DNA from 2 places in the Telluria sp. B2 genome. Region 1 is predicted to be linked to the other one. Evidence: riboswitches for the same ligand, from Rfam matches in the RefSeq annotation. Region 1 holds a riboswitch; the other holds the start of a gene.
The links. A riboswitch is a leader RNA that binds a small molecule or an ion and turns the genes downstream of it on or off. The one in region 1 is predicted to bind thiamine pyrophosphate.
Positions count from the first base shown of each region.

Region 2: another riboswitch for thiamine pyrophosphate. It lies ahead of thiC (phosphomethylpyrimidine synthase ThiC); the one in region 1 lies ahead of ACSUZJ_RS09175 (TonB-dependent siderophore receptor).

Region 1 covers NZ_CP196525.1:2,044,458-2,051,734, forward strand. The annotation lists gene ACSUZJ_RS09160 (efflux RND transporter periplasmic adaptor subunit) at 1-1,048, opposite strand, end outside; gene pnuC (nicotinamide riboside transporter PnuC) at 1,311-1,904, shown strand; gene ACSUZJ_RS09170 (AAA family ATPase) at 1,916-2,434, shown strand; gene ACSUZJ_RS09175 (TonB-dependent siderophore receptor) at 2,552-4,684, opposite strand; TPP riboswitch at 4,774-4,872, opposite strand; gene ACSUZJ_RS09180 (DUF535 family protein) at 5,218-6,177, opposite strand; gene ACSUZJ_RS09185 (glutathione S-transferase) at 6,440-7,138, shown strand; gene dkgB (2,5-didehydrogluconate reductase DkgB) at 7,145-7,277, opposite strand, start outside.
Region 2 covers NZ_CP196525.1:4,819,345-4,826,621, reverse strand. The annotation lists gene ACSUZJ_RS21315 (valine--tRNA ligase) at 27-2,825, opposite strand; gene ACSUZJ_RS21310 (hypothetical protein) at 3,185-5,311, shown strand; gene ACSUZJ_RS21305 (hypothetical protein) at 5,435-5,731, shown strand; TPP riboswitch at 5,781-5,887, shown strand; gene thiC (phosphomethylpyrimidine synthase ThiC) at 5,957-7,277, shown strand, end outside.

The DNA of each region.
Region 1 (7,277 bases):
CGTCGAGCACCAGGGCGCCGTTCTTCTGGTCGGTGACGATGTTGACGTCGACCCGCATCTTGTTGCGCAGCAGAGGGTGATGCGGCTGGTCCAGGTCGATCAGCAGCTTGACGGTGCCGTTCTGGATCTCGGGCAGGATGGTGTGCACGCGCCCGGCGAGCCGCTCGCCGTTCTGCTCGACGCGAACATGCTGGCCGGGCGCCAGCAGGCGCGCATGGAAGTCCGAGAGGGTCGCCTCGACGCGGTAGTTGTTCAGTTCCGACACGCGCGCCAGCAGCTGGCCGGCCGCCACGCTGGCGCCTTCCTCCTGCACCAGCGAGGTCAGCATGCCGGAGAACGGCGCGGTAACCTTCGCCTGGGCCAGCAGGCGTTCCTGCTGGGCGATCTGCTTTTTCAGGATCTCCTTCTGCAGGTTGGCCGCATCGACGCTGCCAGCGGTGGCGCGGCGGCTGTCGGCGATCTGCTCGCGCTGCTGGCGCAGCTGGATCTCGGTGCGCTTCACGTTCAGTTCCGCCCCCAGCAGGTCTTCGCCCGACACCAGGCCGCTCTGGCGCAGCTTCTGGTTGCGCTCGTGGCGGGCGCGCGCCGACAGCAGGTCGAGTTCGAGCAGTTCGATGGCGCTGGCGAGCTGCTTGTGTTTCTGTTCCAGTTCCACCTTCAGCAGGGCGATGCGGTTTTCCTGCTGCGCCAGCTGCTCCTGCAGGGCGTCGAGCGCGAGGCGGATCTCGCGGTCGTCCAGTTCCAGCAGCAGCTCGCCGGCCTTGACCTGCTGGCCCGGCTTGGCGTGCACCCTGGACACGCGGCTGACGACCGGGCTGGCTACGACTTCCTCGTGCACGGGAATGACGACGCCGGCGGCATTGACGGTGTTGGCGACGTCGCCGCGGCGCACCGTCGAGACGACGATGTCGGCGGCGTCGACGCTGGGCCGCAGCACGCGGTTGACGCCCCAGCAGGCGGCCACGAAACCGGCGAACAGGAGAACGCCGGCAAGGATGCGGATGCGCCGGCGGCGGAGGAGGAAAGCGGGGTCGAGAGCCTGGTCCATGATGCGTGCTTGATTGTTGTCGTTCTCCTTATTGCAAGGGCCGTGCCAGCCCGCTTTGCCCCGTACGGCGGGCGTGCAAGGCCATGGACCTGCCCGGCTGCGAACAATGGTGTCCGGATCCGGACGGTTCGGCTTGCGCATTCCGGCGCCAGCTCGCATAATCGCCTGCTGACCTGCGGCGCAGCCTGCACGCGCAATGCAGCACCGAATGCATCCATGGTCCCGTCCGCGCACGGTCCCCGCCTTCCATCGAATCGCCCGCATGAACGAAACACTCGCCGTCCTCGGTTTCAGCACCACGCCCCTCGAACTGATCTCGTTTGCCCTGGCGGTGACGACCGTGCTGCTCAACGTCCGCCAGAACCACTGGGCCTGGCTGTTCTCGATCGCCTCGTCCGCGACCTATGCCGTGGTGTTCTTCGACGCGCGCCTGTACGGCGACAGCGGCCTGCAGCTGGTGTTCATCGCGGCCTCGATCTGGGGCTGGACCCAGTGGCTGCGCGGCGCCGGGGAGACCCGCCTGGTGGTCACGCGGCTCGACAGGGCGGGCTGGGCCTGGGCCATCGCGGGCTGGGGCGCGGCCTTCTTCCTGCTGTCCTGGTTCCTGAAGAACTACACGAATACCGACGTGCCGCACATGGACGGCTTCCTCACCGCCGGCAGCCTGGTCGGACAGCTCCTGCTGGCGCGCAAGAAGGTCGAGAACTGGACCGTGTGGATCGTGGTCGACGTGCTCTACGTGGGCCTCTACCTGTTCAAGGACCTGCATGTGACGGCCGTGCTGTACGCCGTGTTCGTGCTGCTGGCGGCGCGCGGGCTGCGCGCCTGGAGCAACATCGCGCGGGTGGCGCGATGAGCGCGCGTGTGATGGACACGGTCCTGCGCATCGCCGTCCTCGGCGCCGAGTCGAGCGGCAAGTCGACCCTGTGCGAGGCGCTGGCCCAGCGTTACGGCACCATCTGGGTGCCGGAATACCTGCGCGAATTCGTCGACACGATGGGACGCGTGCCTTTTGAAAGCGACCAGTTCGGCATCGCGCGCACCCAGCGCGAGCGCGAGGAAGCCGCCGCCGCGCGCGCGAAGCGCTACCTGTTCTGCGACACCACGCCGCTGATGACGGCCTTGTACAGCCGCGTCTACTGGGGCAGGGTGGATGCGCAACTGGCGGAACTGGCGCGCAGCCACGACTACGCGCTGACCCTGGTCACCGCGACCGATACCCCGTGGACGCCGGACGGATTGCAGCGCGAATCGGAAGAGGTGCGCGAGATGGTGCACCGGATGGTGCTGGCCGAGCTGAACGAGAGGGGCATTCCCTTCGTGCTGATAGAAGGGGACCTGCCGCAGCGGCTGCGGCAGGTGGAGCGAGCGCTGGAAGCGCTCTAAGAGCGCCTAACAAAATCGCCATGGCTGCGTTGCAGCGCCTCGCCGTACTCTCGTACTGTCTTCGGCGCTGCGCCTTGCCCTGACGGTCTTGTTAGGCGCTCTAAGTCAGAAGTCGAACTAGAAGTCGAACTGCGCGGACACGCGGAAGGTGCGCGGCGCGCCCGGCAGCAGGTAGCCGCCCAGTTGCTGGGTGACGTCGCGCCAGTAGAACTTGTCGAACAGGTTGTCGACGCGTGCACGCAGGGTCACGTTCGTGCTCCCCATCTTCATGCCGTAGGCCGCGCCCAGGCCGAACACGTGGTAGCCCGGCACGTAGACCGTGTTCTCCGGATCGAAGGATTTCTTGCCGGCGTACTGCCACTGGCCGCTGACTTTCAGGCCCGGCACCGCGGGCACCGCGTAGTCGGCCCACAGCGTGGTCTTCAGTTCTGGCACGTTGGTGACGCGCTTGCCGTCGTAGCGCGCGTCGCCCGTGCCTTCCTGCTTCGCGCGCAGCGCCATCAGGGTGGCGCCGTAGGTCAGGGCGCCGCTGGTGCGCTGGGCCGCCAGCTCGAAGCCGCGGTGCTTCTGGTCGCCATTGCGGACAAAGGTGTTCGCTTCGTTCACGTATTCCAGGCCGGTGCTGATCTGGAACAGCGCCGCAGTGACCGCCACGTCGCCGAAGCGGCCCTTGGTGCCGAGTTCGAACTGCTTCGAGCGGTTCGGGCCCAGGTCCTGGTTCTGGTTGGTCGTTTCCATTTCGGCGACGCCGCCCGACTGCAGGCCGTGGGCGACGGTGCCGTACACGTTCCAGCTCGGCGTCACACTGTAGACCAGCGAAACGCTCGGCAGCAGGTAATCGTCCTTGCTCGAGGTCGGCCCCAGTTCGAGTTCAGGCGTCTGGGTGCTGGCTATCTTCGTGTAGCGCAAGCCCGCGTGCAGGGTCAGGTCCGGCGTCAGGGTCACGATGTCCTGCACGAAGAGCGAACGCTCGCGCTCGGTGAAGCGTTCCGAGACCGGGCCGGTGGTCGGGTTGCCCGGCGCCGGGTCGACGACCAGGTTGTTGTAGATGTTGCTGTAGCCGGCGTAGTCGTAGACGTAGTCGCCGTAGCTGTTGTGGCGCTCGGCGTAGCCGAGGCCGGCGGTGAACACGTGGCGCAGGCCCCCTAGCGCGAAGCGGCCCTGGACCTGGGCCTGGACGCCGAACGGGGTCTTGCGCTCGCCCACGCTCTGGTAGTCGTACACGTCGTAGTCGCCGTTCGAGCAGTAGCCCGGGTAGAAACCTTCGCCCTCGTTGCTGCAGCCGTAAGGGAAGGCCGTGTAGTCGTCGCGCTTGAACCAGTGCTTGTTGGCGGTGACCGTGGCGCGCCAGTCGGCGTTCAGGCGGTAGTCGAAACGCAGGCCGAAATTGGCGCTGTCGGTGTCGACCGGTTTGGTCCAGGGCTGGGCGTTGAGCAGGGTCTTGGCCGAGACGCCGCGCGGCAGTTCGACGCCGCGAATGAGCTGGTAGCCGGGGGCGGTGATCTGTTCCTTGTGCTGGAAATCGGCATCGAGCTGCAACAGCGCGTCGGGGCTGATCTGCCAGTCGAAGGCGCCGGACACGAACTGGCGCTTGCCGTCCGCGCCTTCCACGTAGGAGCGCAGGCGTTCGGCGGCGGCATTCACGCGGTAGCCGAAGCGCTTGTCCTCGAAGCGGCCGCCCAGGTCGACGGCGCCGTACAGCGTGCCGCGCTCGCGCGCTTCCACGGTCACCGAACGCAACGGGGTGTCGGTCGGGCGCTTGGTAACAAAGTTCAGGATGCCGCCCGGCGCCGCCAGGCCCGCCTGCATGCCGGCCACGCCCTTCAGCAGTTCCAGGCGTTCCTTGTTCTCCAGCGGGATTTGCGTATCCGCGGGAATGGCGATGCCGTCCTTGCGGTAGCCCGAGTTATTGTTCAGCATGAAGCCGCGCACCGAGAACTGCTCGGCGTAGCCGACCGCGTTGTAGGCGTCGCCGACCGAGGCGTCGTAGGCCAGCGCGTCGGTGGCGCTGCGGATAGCCAGGTTCTGCATCTGCTCGCGGCCGAAGGCGCTGATCGAGGCCGGGGTGTCCATGATCGACATCTCGGCGAAGCCGCCGACGCTGGCGCGGTCGCTGACCGTCCACTTGCTGCCGGTGACGACGACCGATGCGATCGGCTGCTCGGTCTGCACGGTCTGTGCCGATGCGGAAGCGCTGAACGCCTGTGCGATGGCGCAGGCGAGGAGGGAATGCTTGAAGACAGGTTTCATTGGTTTGCTCGTTTTCGCACGCCACGTTGTCGATGGCGCACTGCTTTGAAAAAAGCCGGAGCCAACGTGGGGGAAGGGCAAACAAGGGTAGGAACTGCGTTGCGCTTTCCTTCGCTGGCATTATCCAGATCAGGTACGAAGGGTATCTCTCACCCGGAACGCGAATTCCAGGACCCCTAGCGAAGGCGCGAGTGTACCACGGGTTTTTGAGGATGTGGTGGTTCTGTCAATTGACGGGGTTGCCGGCGCTTGACCCGATACCGTCGAGCATCCGGGGTGTCTTAGGGTGGGCTCTTGAGCCCACGCGGTCTCGCCGGTTGAGCAGACGGTGCCATGAGCTGAGTCGGGATGCTTGAGTGTTGTAGGGTGGACACCTGTGTCCACGCGGTCTCAAGGGGTGATCAAACGCGGCGAGGGTTGGATGTCAACACTTGCGTGGAGGGCGTTCTGGTTGCGTTGCGGCTTTCATGGGCACGACCGCGTGGGGGCATTGAGTCCAGTGGCCTCAATGACGAGCCCACCCTACGAAAACCTCAAACTTCCGCCGCTTCGCGCAGCGGCGCCGCATGCTCCCGGTGCGCCCGCGCATGCAGCAGGTGGCGCTGCAGCGTGGCGCGCGCCGAATCGCCGATCGCGCGCCAGTACTCGCGGCGCTGGGCCGCGCGCTTGCGGTGCTTGGATGGCATGTCGGCCAGCGGTTTCAGGTAGAAGGGCAGGGGAATCAGCCAGGTATCGCCGGCCATCTCGGTCCCGCCGAGGATCTTCCAGAAGCCGTCGTAGGCATTCGCGAAGTGCTTGACCTCGAGCGGATCGTAGGCGATGTGGGCGGTGCATTTCACGGCCACCACCTGCTCCACGCCGACCGCCTGGGCCACGCCCTGCATCGCCGCAAAGCAGAAGAAGCTGGGCGAGTTGTTTGGGAAGGCGTTCTCGAAAGCCTCGAAGGCCGGGCCGGAATCGGTCCAGCGCCCCTGGTTGCGCGCGATGAAGGGCACCAGCCCGGCCGGCAGGCCGGCAAGCGCGCCGTCGATCCAGGAGAAGGACAGCCGGTGCAGCACCTTGCCGTCGGCGACCAGGGCGATGGTGAGGTCGCCTTCGGCGTTCATGCGCGAGGCCATCTCCAGGCGGATCAGGAAATGGCTGCCGTTGGCCTCGTGCTGCCACAGGGTCAAGCCGCCGCTGGCGTACACCGCCTGCTTGTAGGCGGCGTCGAAGCTGGTTTCCTCGAAACGGTAGTGCGACAGCACGCATTGCACGCGCTGGCGGCTGCTCAGGCCCTTGACCAGGTAATCGCGGTGGCTCAAGTGGTGGAATACGTCGTCGCTCGCATTGGCGGCGACATAATTGCGCACGACGTCGAGCTGGCACAGCGCGGCGTGGTCGCGCCAGAACAGCAGCACGCGGGCACTGCGCAGGACCGACATCATGCGCGAAGAGAGGGGCAGATGGCCGCGGCGGGCCAGCCAGTGTTTGGTCAGGTGAGCGAAAATCATGGTGGCGCTCCGTTGAAGGCAATGGTTTACGCTATGGTGTCCTACCTGCCCGGCGCTGGCGGTGATATTGCTCAACGGAAACAGATTCTCTGAAGCAATTTTCTCGGCGCTAAGACGACGGTTCGCGACCACGATATGGCTCCTCCAGGTGTGCATATTCTTGCCGAACGCTTCGGTTCGTTTCTTGCCAGAATAACACGAGCGGCGCGCGGTCCCGCCGATTTTTGTCCGATACTGCCGGTTCATCACGGCGGAGGACACCATGGCTTGCGAACTGTACTATTGGCCCGGCATCCAGGGCCGCGGCGAATTCGTCCGGCTGGCGCTGGAGGAGGCGGGCGTCGACTATGTCGACGTGGCGCGCGGACTGAAAGGCATGGAGAAGCTGATGGCGGCGCTGAAGGAAGACGCGCGGCCCGCTTTCGCGCCGCCTTTCCTGCGGGTCGACGGCATGACCATCGGCCAGACGGCCGCGATCCTGATGTTCCTCGGCGAGCGCCACGGCCTGGCGCCAAGCGACCCGGCGGGCCGGATCTGGACCCACCAGCTGCAGCTGACGATTGCCGACCTGGTCGGCGAAGCCCACGAGACCCACCATCCGGTCGGCGCTTCGCTCTACTACGAAGACCAGAAAGCCGAGGCGCTGCGCCGCGCCCGGGAATTCACGGCGCAGCGCATCCCCAAGTTCCTCGGCTACTTCGCGCGCGTGCTGGGGCAGCAGGACTACCTTCTGGGGCCGCAGCTGACCTACGCCGACCTGTCGCTGTTCCAGGTGCTCGAAGGCCTGGACTACGCCTTTCCCAAGGCAACCGGACGGGAGCTGAAACGCCATCCCCAACTCGACGCGCTGAGGCAACGCGTGGCCGTCCGGCCGCGGATCGCTGCCTACCTCGCTTCAGGCAGGCGCATTCCGTTCAACGAGGAAGGGATCTTCCGGCGCTATCCGGAGCTCGATGCGTAAGAGGACTCAGTCCCACTGCGGCGCAAAGTCGGGGCTGACCAGGCGTTCGCCGCGCTCGAGCGCGTCGATGGCCGCGATGTGCGTCGCGTCCAGCGTGATGCGGCCTGATGCCAGGTTGCTCGCGAGGTTGGCGCGCCGG
Region 2 (7,277 bases), 2.7 Mb from region 1:
GGCTGTCCTCAAGGCTTGACTGCCGCTCAGGCCGCTGGCAGCTTCGCCAGCTGTTCGCGCATCTTGTCGAGCGTCGCGGTGAAGTTCGCCAGGCGTTCCTTCTCCTGCGCCACCACGGCGGCCGGGGCGCGGGCGACGAAGCTCTCGCTCGACAGCTTGCCGCTGGCCTTGGCGATCTCGCCCTCGACGCGTGCAATCTCCTTCGAGAGGCGCTCGCGCTCGGCCTTGACGTCGATCTCGACCTTCAGCATCAGCTTGGTGGTGCCGACGATCGACACGGCGGCCGGCGATTCCGGCAGGACGTCGACGATCTGCACCTCGGCCAGCTTGCCCAGCGAAGCGATGAAGGGCGCAAAGCCGGCCATGCTGGCACGGTCCTGGTCATTACCCGGCTCGACGATCAGCGGCACGCGCACCGACGGCGACAGCTTCATTTCGCCGCGCAGGTTGCGGGTGGCGTTGGTCAGGTCCTTCAGCTGGGCCATCCAGGCCTCGGCGCCCTCGTCGATCAGGGCTTCGTTGGCGACCGGGTAAGGCTGCAGCATGATGCTGTCACCCGTCTTGCCGGCCAGCGGCGCGATCGCCTGCCACAGCGCTTCGGTCACGAACGGGATGACCGGATGCGCCAGGCGCAGGATCACTTCCAGCACGCGCAGCAAGGTGTGGCGGGTGGCGCGCTGCTGCGCTTCCGTGCCCTGCTGGACCGTGACCTTGGCCACTTCCAGGTACCAGTCGCAGTACTCGTCCCAGACGAACTTGTAGATGGCGGACGCGATGTTGTCGAAGCGGTAGTCGGCAAAGCCCTTCGCCACTTCGAGCTCGGCGCGGTTCATCAGCGAGATGATCCAGCGGTCGGCCTGCGACAGGTCGGCCTCGTTTGGCGCGGCGCAATCCTTGCCTTCGGTGTTCATCATCACGAAGCGCGTCGCATTCCACAGCTTGTTGCAGAAGTTGCGGTAGCCTTCGGCGCGGCCGAGGTCGAAGTTGATGTTGCGGCCCAAGGAGGCGTAGCTCGCCATCGTGAAGCGCACGGCGTCGGTGCCGAAGGCCGGGATCCCGTTCGGGAATTCCTTGCGGGTGGCCTTGGCGATCTTCTCGGCGTCGCGCGGGTTCATCAGGCCGGTGGTGCGCTTGGCAACCAGGGTCTCGACGTCGATGCCGTCGATCAGGTCGATCGGGTCCAGGGTGTTGCCCTTGGACTTGGACATCTTCTGGCCCTGCGAATCGCGCACCAGGCCGTGCACGTAGACGGTCTCGAACGGCACCTTGCCGGTGAAGTGCGCGGTCATCATGACCATGCGCGCGACCCAGAAGAAGATGATGTCGAAGCCGGTCACCAGCACGGACGACGGCAGGAACATCTTCATGTCCGGCGTTTCTTCCGGCCAGCCCATGGTCGAGAAGGGCACCAGGGCCGACGAGAACCAGGTGTCGAGCACGTCGTCGTCGCGGCGCAGCGCGCCCGTCACGCCCTGCGCGGCGGCCTTGGCCTGCGCTTCTTCCTCGGTGCGGGCGACGACGATCTCGCCGTTCTCGCCGTACCAGGCCGGGATGCGGTGGCCCCACCAGAGCTGGCGCGAGATGCACCAGTCCTGGATATTGCCCAGCCACTGGTTGTAGGTGGTGGTCCAGTTCTCGGGCACGAACTTGATCTCGCCGTTCGCGACCTTTTCCAGCGCCACTTCGGTGATCGACTTGCCCGGATTGAAGGTGCCTTCCGGCGCCGGCTTGGTCATGGCGACGAACCACTGGTCGGTCAGCATCGGCTCGATGACGACGCCGGTGCGATCGCCGCGCGGCACCATCAGCTTGTGCGGCTTGACCTGTTCGAGGAAGCCTTGCGCTTCCAGGTCGGCGACGATCTGCTTGCGCGCGGCGAAGCGGTCCAGGCCCTGGTACTGTTCGGGCGCGTTCTCGTTGATCCTGGCGTCGAGCGTGAAGATGTTGATCGGCTCCAGGCCTGCGCGCTGGCCGACGGCGTAGTCGTTGAAGTCGTGCGCCGGCGTGATCTTCACGCAGCCGGTGCCGAATTCCTTGTCGACGTAGCTGTCGGCGATGATCGGCACTTCGCGGCCGGTCAGCGGCAGTTTCAGGAGCTTGCCGTGCAGGTGCTGGTAGCGCTCGTCGGTCGGGTCCACCGCCACGGCGACGTCGCCCAGCATGGTCTCGGGACGGGTGGTGGCGACGGTCAGCTCGCCCGAGCCGTCGGCCAGCGGGTACTTGATGTACCACATCGAGCCGTCTTCCTCTTCCGACACCACTTCGAGGTCGGACACGGCGGTGCCCAGTTTCGGGTCCCAGTTGACCAGGCGCTTGCCGCGGTAGATCAGGCCCTGTTCGTACAGGCGCACGAAGACTTCGGCGACGACCTGCGAACGGGCCTCGTCCATGGTGAAGTATTCGCGCTTCCAGTCGGCCGAGGCGCCCAGGCGGCGCATCTGGCCGGTGATGGTGTTGCCCGACTTTTCCTTCCACTCCCAGACCTTCTTGATGAATTCGTCGCGGCCGAGGTCGTGGCGCGAGATCTTCTGGGCGTCGAGCTGGCGCTCGACGACGATCTGGGTAGCGATGCCGGCGTGGTCGGTGCCCGGCACCCAGGCAGTGTTGTAGCCGCGCATGCGGTAGTAGCGCGTCAGGCCATCCATCACGGTCTGGTTGAACGCGTGGCCCATGTGCAGCGTGCCCGTCACGTTCGGCGGCGGCAGCTGGATGCTGAACGATGGTTTGTCGGCGTCGAGAGTGGCGGCGAAATACCCGCGCCCTTCCCACTCGGCGCGCCAGTACTGTTCAATGTCGGCTGGCTCGAAAGACTTGGCTAATTCCATGATTTGATGGCGTTTTGATTTGCGAAAGAAATCATTATAGGGCACCTTGAATCGCCCGCATATCCCGGCAGCATCGCTGAAACCCGCCCCGGCGCGGCCTCGCCACACGGCGGCCAGCCTCAACAATCCCCATCTTCCCGTCCATTTCTTTGATTTAGCTCCAAGCGCGTCTCCGAACAGGCCTAAAAGCAACAGCCTCGACGAATCGGGCAGTCCTCCCGGGTGGTCCAAGCAAGACATGCGTCTCGAGAGAAGGAGGCAAGTCTGTTGCGTAACAGGAAACACAGGCGTGCGCACCGGCGGACTGGCCTGGCTGGCGTCCCCGCGCACGCAACGATGGCTGCGTCGAGGAGGAGAACATGTCACAACTTGATCCGACTGGCGTCGAGAACGCCAGCGAAGACACTTTGGTGGAAAACAACGGGCAGATGAGCTACGAAGAGGCATCCAGCCTGACCAACGGCGAACTGGGCATGGGTGAGCCGCACGACACGGCGCCGACCGGGGCCGCGCCGGAAGCCTTGCCCATCCCGCAGCCGCCGCTGCCGATCCCGACGCCGGTCCCGCGGACTCCGCTTCCGCCGCTCCCCGTCATCAAGAAAGCCGTGAGCGGCTGCTACGCGGGCGCGCTGGGCGCCTTCCAGGTCGAACTGCGGGTTGACGTCGACCGCACCCGGCCCATGAAGCGCGTGAGCGGCGACTTCTTCCAGACGGTCGGCAAGACCGTGTCGTACTACGGTTCCTTCGTGGTGGACAGCCCGGCCATCACGGTGAGCCCGAACAAGATCGTCGTGAAGGGCCTGGGCCGCTTCACCTTTGCCGCAGGCTCGCCCGTGGTGCAGGTCACGATACCGCGGGTCAGCCTGTTCCAGCCCCAGGCCGCGGCGACCCTGCAGTTCTTCAGTATCACCAATGTGCCGGGCGCGTCCTACCATTGCACGTTCGCGTCCCACCACTTCCGCAACGTGCGTATCGAAACCGACTGCGTGTCGGACCTGACCACGCCGCAGTTCGCCAGCTACAACACGGGCTCGCTGCCGTCCGGCGGCGCCGCGCGCATACTGAGCGTGGTGGGCGCGTATGCCGAAGCCGGCATCGGCATGGCGCCGACCGCCGGGAACAACGTGATCGACATCAGTGCCGCGGGCGCGAATGCCACCTGGAGCAATGCCGAGCTGCATGCGTCGATGCAGAAGCATTTCTCGCTGTGGAGCGACCTGCAGCAATGGTGCGTCTGGCAACTGGTCGCGCAACAGCACGACCTCGGCCCGACCCTGTACGGCATCATGTTCGACCAGGAGGGCAAGCAGCGCCAGGGCTGCGCGGTGTTCCATGCAGGGATAGGCGGGACCACGGCCGAACAGCTGCGGCTCCAGCTCTACACCTATGTGCATGAACTCGGGCACTGCTTCAACCTGATGCACTCCTGGCAGAAGGAATATGCCTCGCCGTCGAAGCCGAACCGTCCGGAGTCGCTGTCCTGGATGAACTACCCGTGGTACTACCCGAAGGGCGGCGCGGCGGGATACTGGAGCAGTTTCGATTTCCGTTTCGACGACGAGGAACTGATCCACCTGCGCCATGGTTTCCGCAACGACGTCATCATGGGCGGGAACGATTTCACCGTGGGAGCTTCGCTGGGACGCGAGGTGATGGCCGACCCGATCTCCGACGAGTCGGGCCTGGTGCTGTCGATCTCGACCCACCAGAAGAGCTTCGCGCTGGGCGAGCCGGTCGTGCTCGAACTGAAGCTGAGGACCACCGACACGCGCGGACGCCGCGCCCACACCTGGCTGCACCCGAACTACGGTCTCGTCAGGGTCGTCATCAGCAGGCCGGGCGGGCAGGTGTGCGCCTACGAACCCCTGATCGACCACCTGGTCGGCGACCGCCAGACGGTCGTCGGCGTGGGCGACGAGATCAAGGACAGCGCCTACATCGGCTACGGCAAGGGCGGCTTCTACTTCGACCAGCCGGGGCAATACCGGGTCAGGGCCGCCTATGCCGCGCTCGACGGGTCGCAGGTGCTGTCGGACATCCTGACGATCCGCGTGCGCTATCCGGTCAGCGAAGACGACGATAAACTGGCCGAACTGTTCCTGGGCGAGGACCAGGGCGCGCTGCTTTACCTGCAGGGTTCGGACAATGAGACCCTGCGCTCGGGCAACGAGGCCTTCGACGAGGTGCTCGACCGCTTCGATGCCCATCCGCTGGCGACCTATGCCCGCATGGTGAAAGGCGTGAATGCCGGCAGGACCTTCAAGACCGTGAATGCCGGCGCGGGCAAGCTCGTTACCGTGCGTCCGCCGAAGACCGAAGAGAGCATATCGCTGCTCTCGCGGGCGACCGACGCCCAGGTGCTCGATCCGGTGTCGCAAGGGGAGGTGCTGTCCTGTCTCGCCTATGTCCAGAACGCGATCGGGGACGAGGAAGGGGCGAAGCGCACCCTGAAGAAAACGCCGGGACGGGGCAGCCGGAAGGCCTGAGTGAATCCCTGGGCGCATCGGGGCTGGACCGCCGCCGTGCTGGCGGCGGTCTTGTCTGAACAGGCCTGCGATACCCGCGGCCTGTCCAGGGTTCCTGTCGCAAAAACCGAGAATGCGAGGACGATGATGACATTACGTGTAAGGCTGGGCGAGGGCTTTCAGAACGATACGGTGAGCGTGCGGGTCAACGGCGAGCAGGTGTTCCACAAGGCCGGGGTCAGCACGGACTGGACGATTTCACGGGCCGATTCGGTGGAGGTGAAGACCGCCGGGGCTAGCGTGCAACTGGAAGTGACGGTGGAGAACGGGCCGCGCGCCGTCCAGGACATCCAGCCGGCCCAGACTCCCTTCGTCGAGGTGCGCCTGGTGAGCGGCGAGCTGCAACTGCTGCCGATGGACGGGGAGCCGCCGATGTTGTGACCCACGCCGGAAAGGATGGGCTATAATCCTTTCCGTTGCCGAATTGGCAGCAAAACGCTAGGGGTCCTGCTGGTGCGACAAGCGCCACGCGGGTGAGAAATACCCTCTGAACCTGATCTGGATAATGCCAGCGAAGGGAAGCTTCCGAGATAACGCGGTCGTGCGCACGCACGCGCCTGCACCACTCTCCGCCTCCTTTGCTGGCTCCTCACGCAAAGGAGCCACATGAATGCCCCGCTGAAGTTCGACGCCGCCACCGCCCGGGTGGACAGCGCCGCCATCGAACCCTTCCCGAATTCGACCAAGGTCTATATCGAGGGCAGCCGCCCCGACATCCGCGTGCCGATGCGTGCCGTCGCCCAGAGCGACACGCCGGCCAGCTTCGGCGGCGAGACCAACCCGCCGGTCTTCGTCTACGATACCTCCGGTCCCTACACCGATCCCGCCGCCAGCATCGACATCCGCCGCGGCCTGCCGGCCCTGCGCCGCGGCTGGATCGACGAGCGCGGCGACACCGAGGAACTGCCGGGACCGAGCTCGCGCTACGGTCAGGAGCGCCTGCAGGACGCCAGCCTGGACGCGCTGCGTTTCGAGCTGACGCGCAAGCCGCGCCGCGCGAAGGAGGGCGCGAACGTCACCCAGATGCACTACGCGCGGCGCGGCATCATCACGCCCGAGATGGAGTTCATCGCCCTGCGCGAGAACCTGCGCCGCAAGGAGTACCTGGCCGCCCTGGAAGCCTCCGGGGCTATGGGCAGGCGCACGGCCGAGCTGCTCGGGCGCCAGCATCCGGGCCAGTCCTCCGGCGCGGCCATCCCGCCTGAAATCACCCCGGAATTCGTGCGTGAGGAAGTGGCGCGCGGACGCGCCATCATCCCGGCCAACATCAACCATCCGGAAAGCGAACCGATGATCATCGGCCGCAACTTCCTGGTCAAAATTAACGCCAACATCGGCAACTCGGCCGTCACTTCCTCGATCGGCGAAGAGGTCGAGAAGATGACCTGGGCGATCCGCTGGGGTGCCGACAACGTGATGGACCTTTCCACCGGCAAGCACATCCACGAGACGCGCGAATGGATCATCCGCAACAGCCCGGTCCCCATCGGCACCGTGCCGATCTACCAGGCACTGGAAAAGGTCAACGGCAAGGCCGAGGACCTGACCTGGGAGATCTACCGCGACACCCTGATCGAACAGGCCGAGCAGGGCGTCGACTACTTCACCATCCACGCCGGCGTGCGCCTGGCCTTCGTGCCGATGACGGCGAAGCGCCTGACCGGCATAGTCTCGCGCGGCGGCTCGATCATGGCCAAGTGGTGCCTGGCCCACCACAAGGAATCCTTCCTGTACACGCATTTCGAGGAGATCTGCGCGATCATGAAGCGGTACGACGTCGCCTTCAGCCTGGGCGACGGCCTGCGTCCGGGCTCGATCTACGACGCCAACGACGAAGCGCAACTGGCCGAGCTGAAGACGCTCGGCGAACTGACGCAAATCGCCTGGAAGCACGACGTGCAGGTGATGATCGAAGGGCCGGGCCACG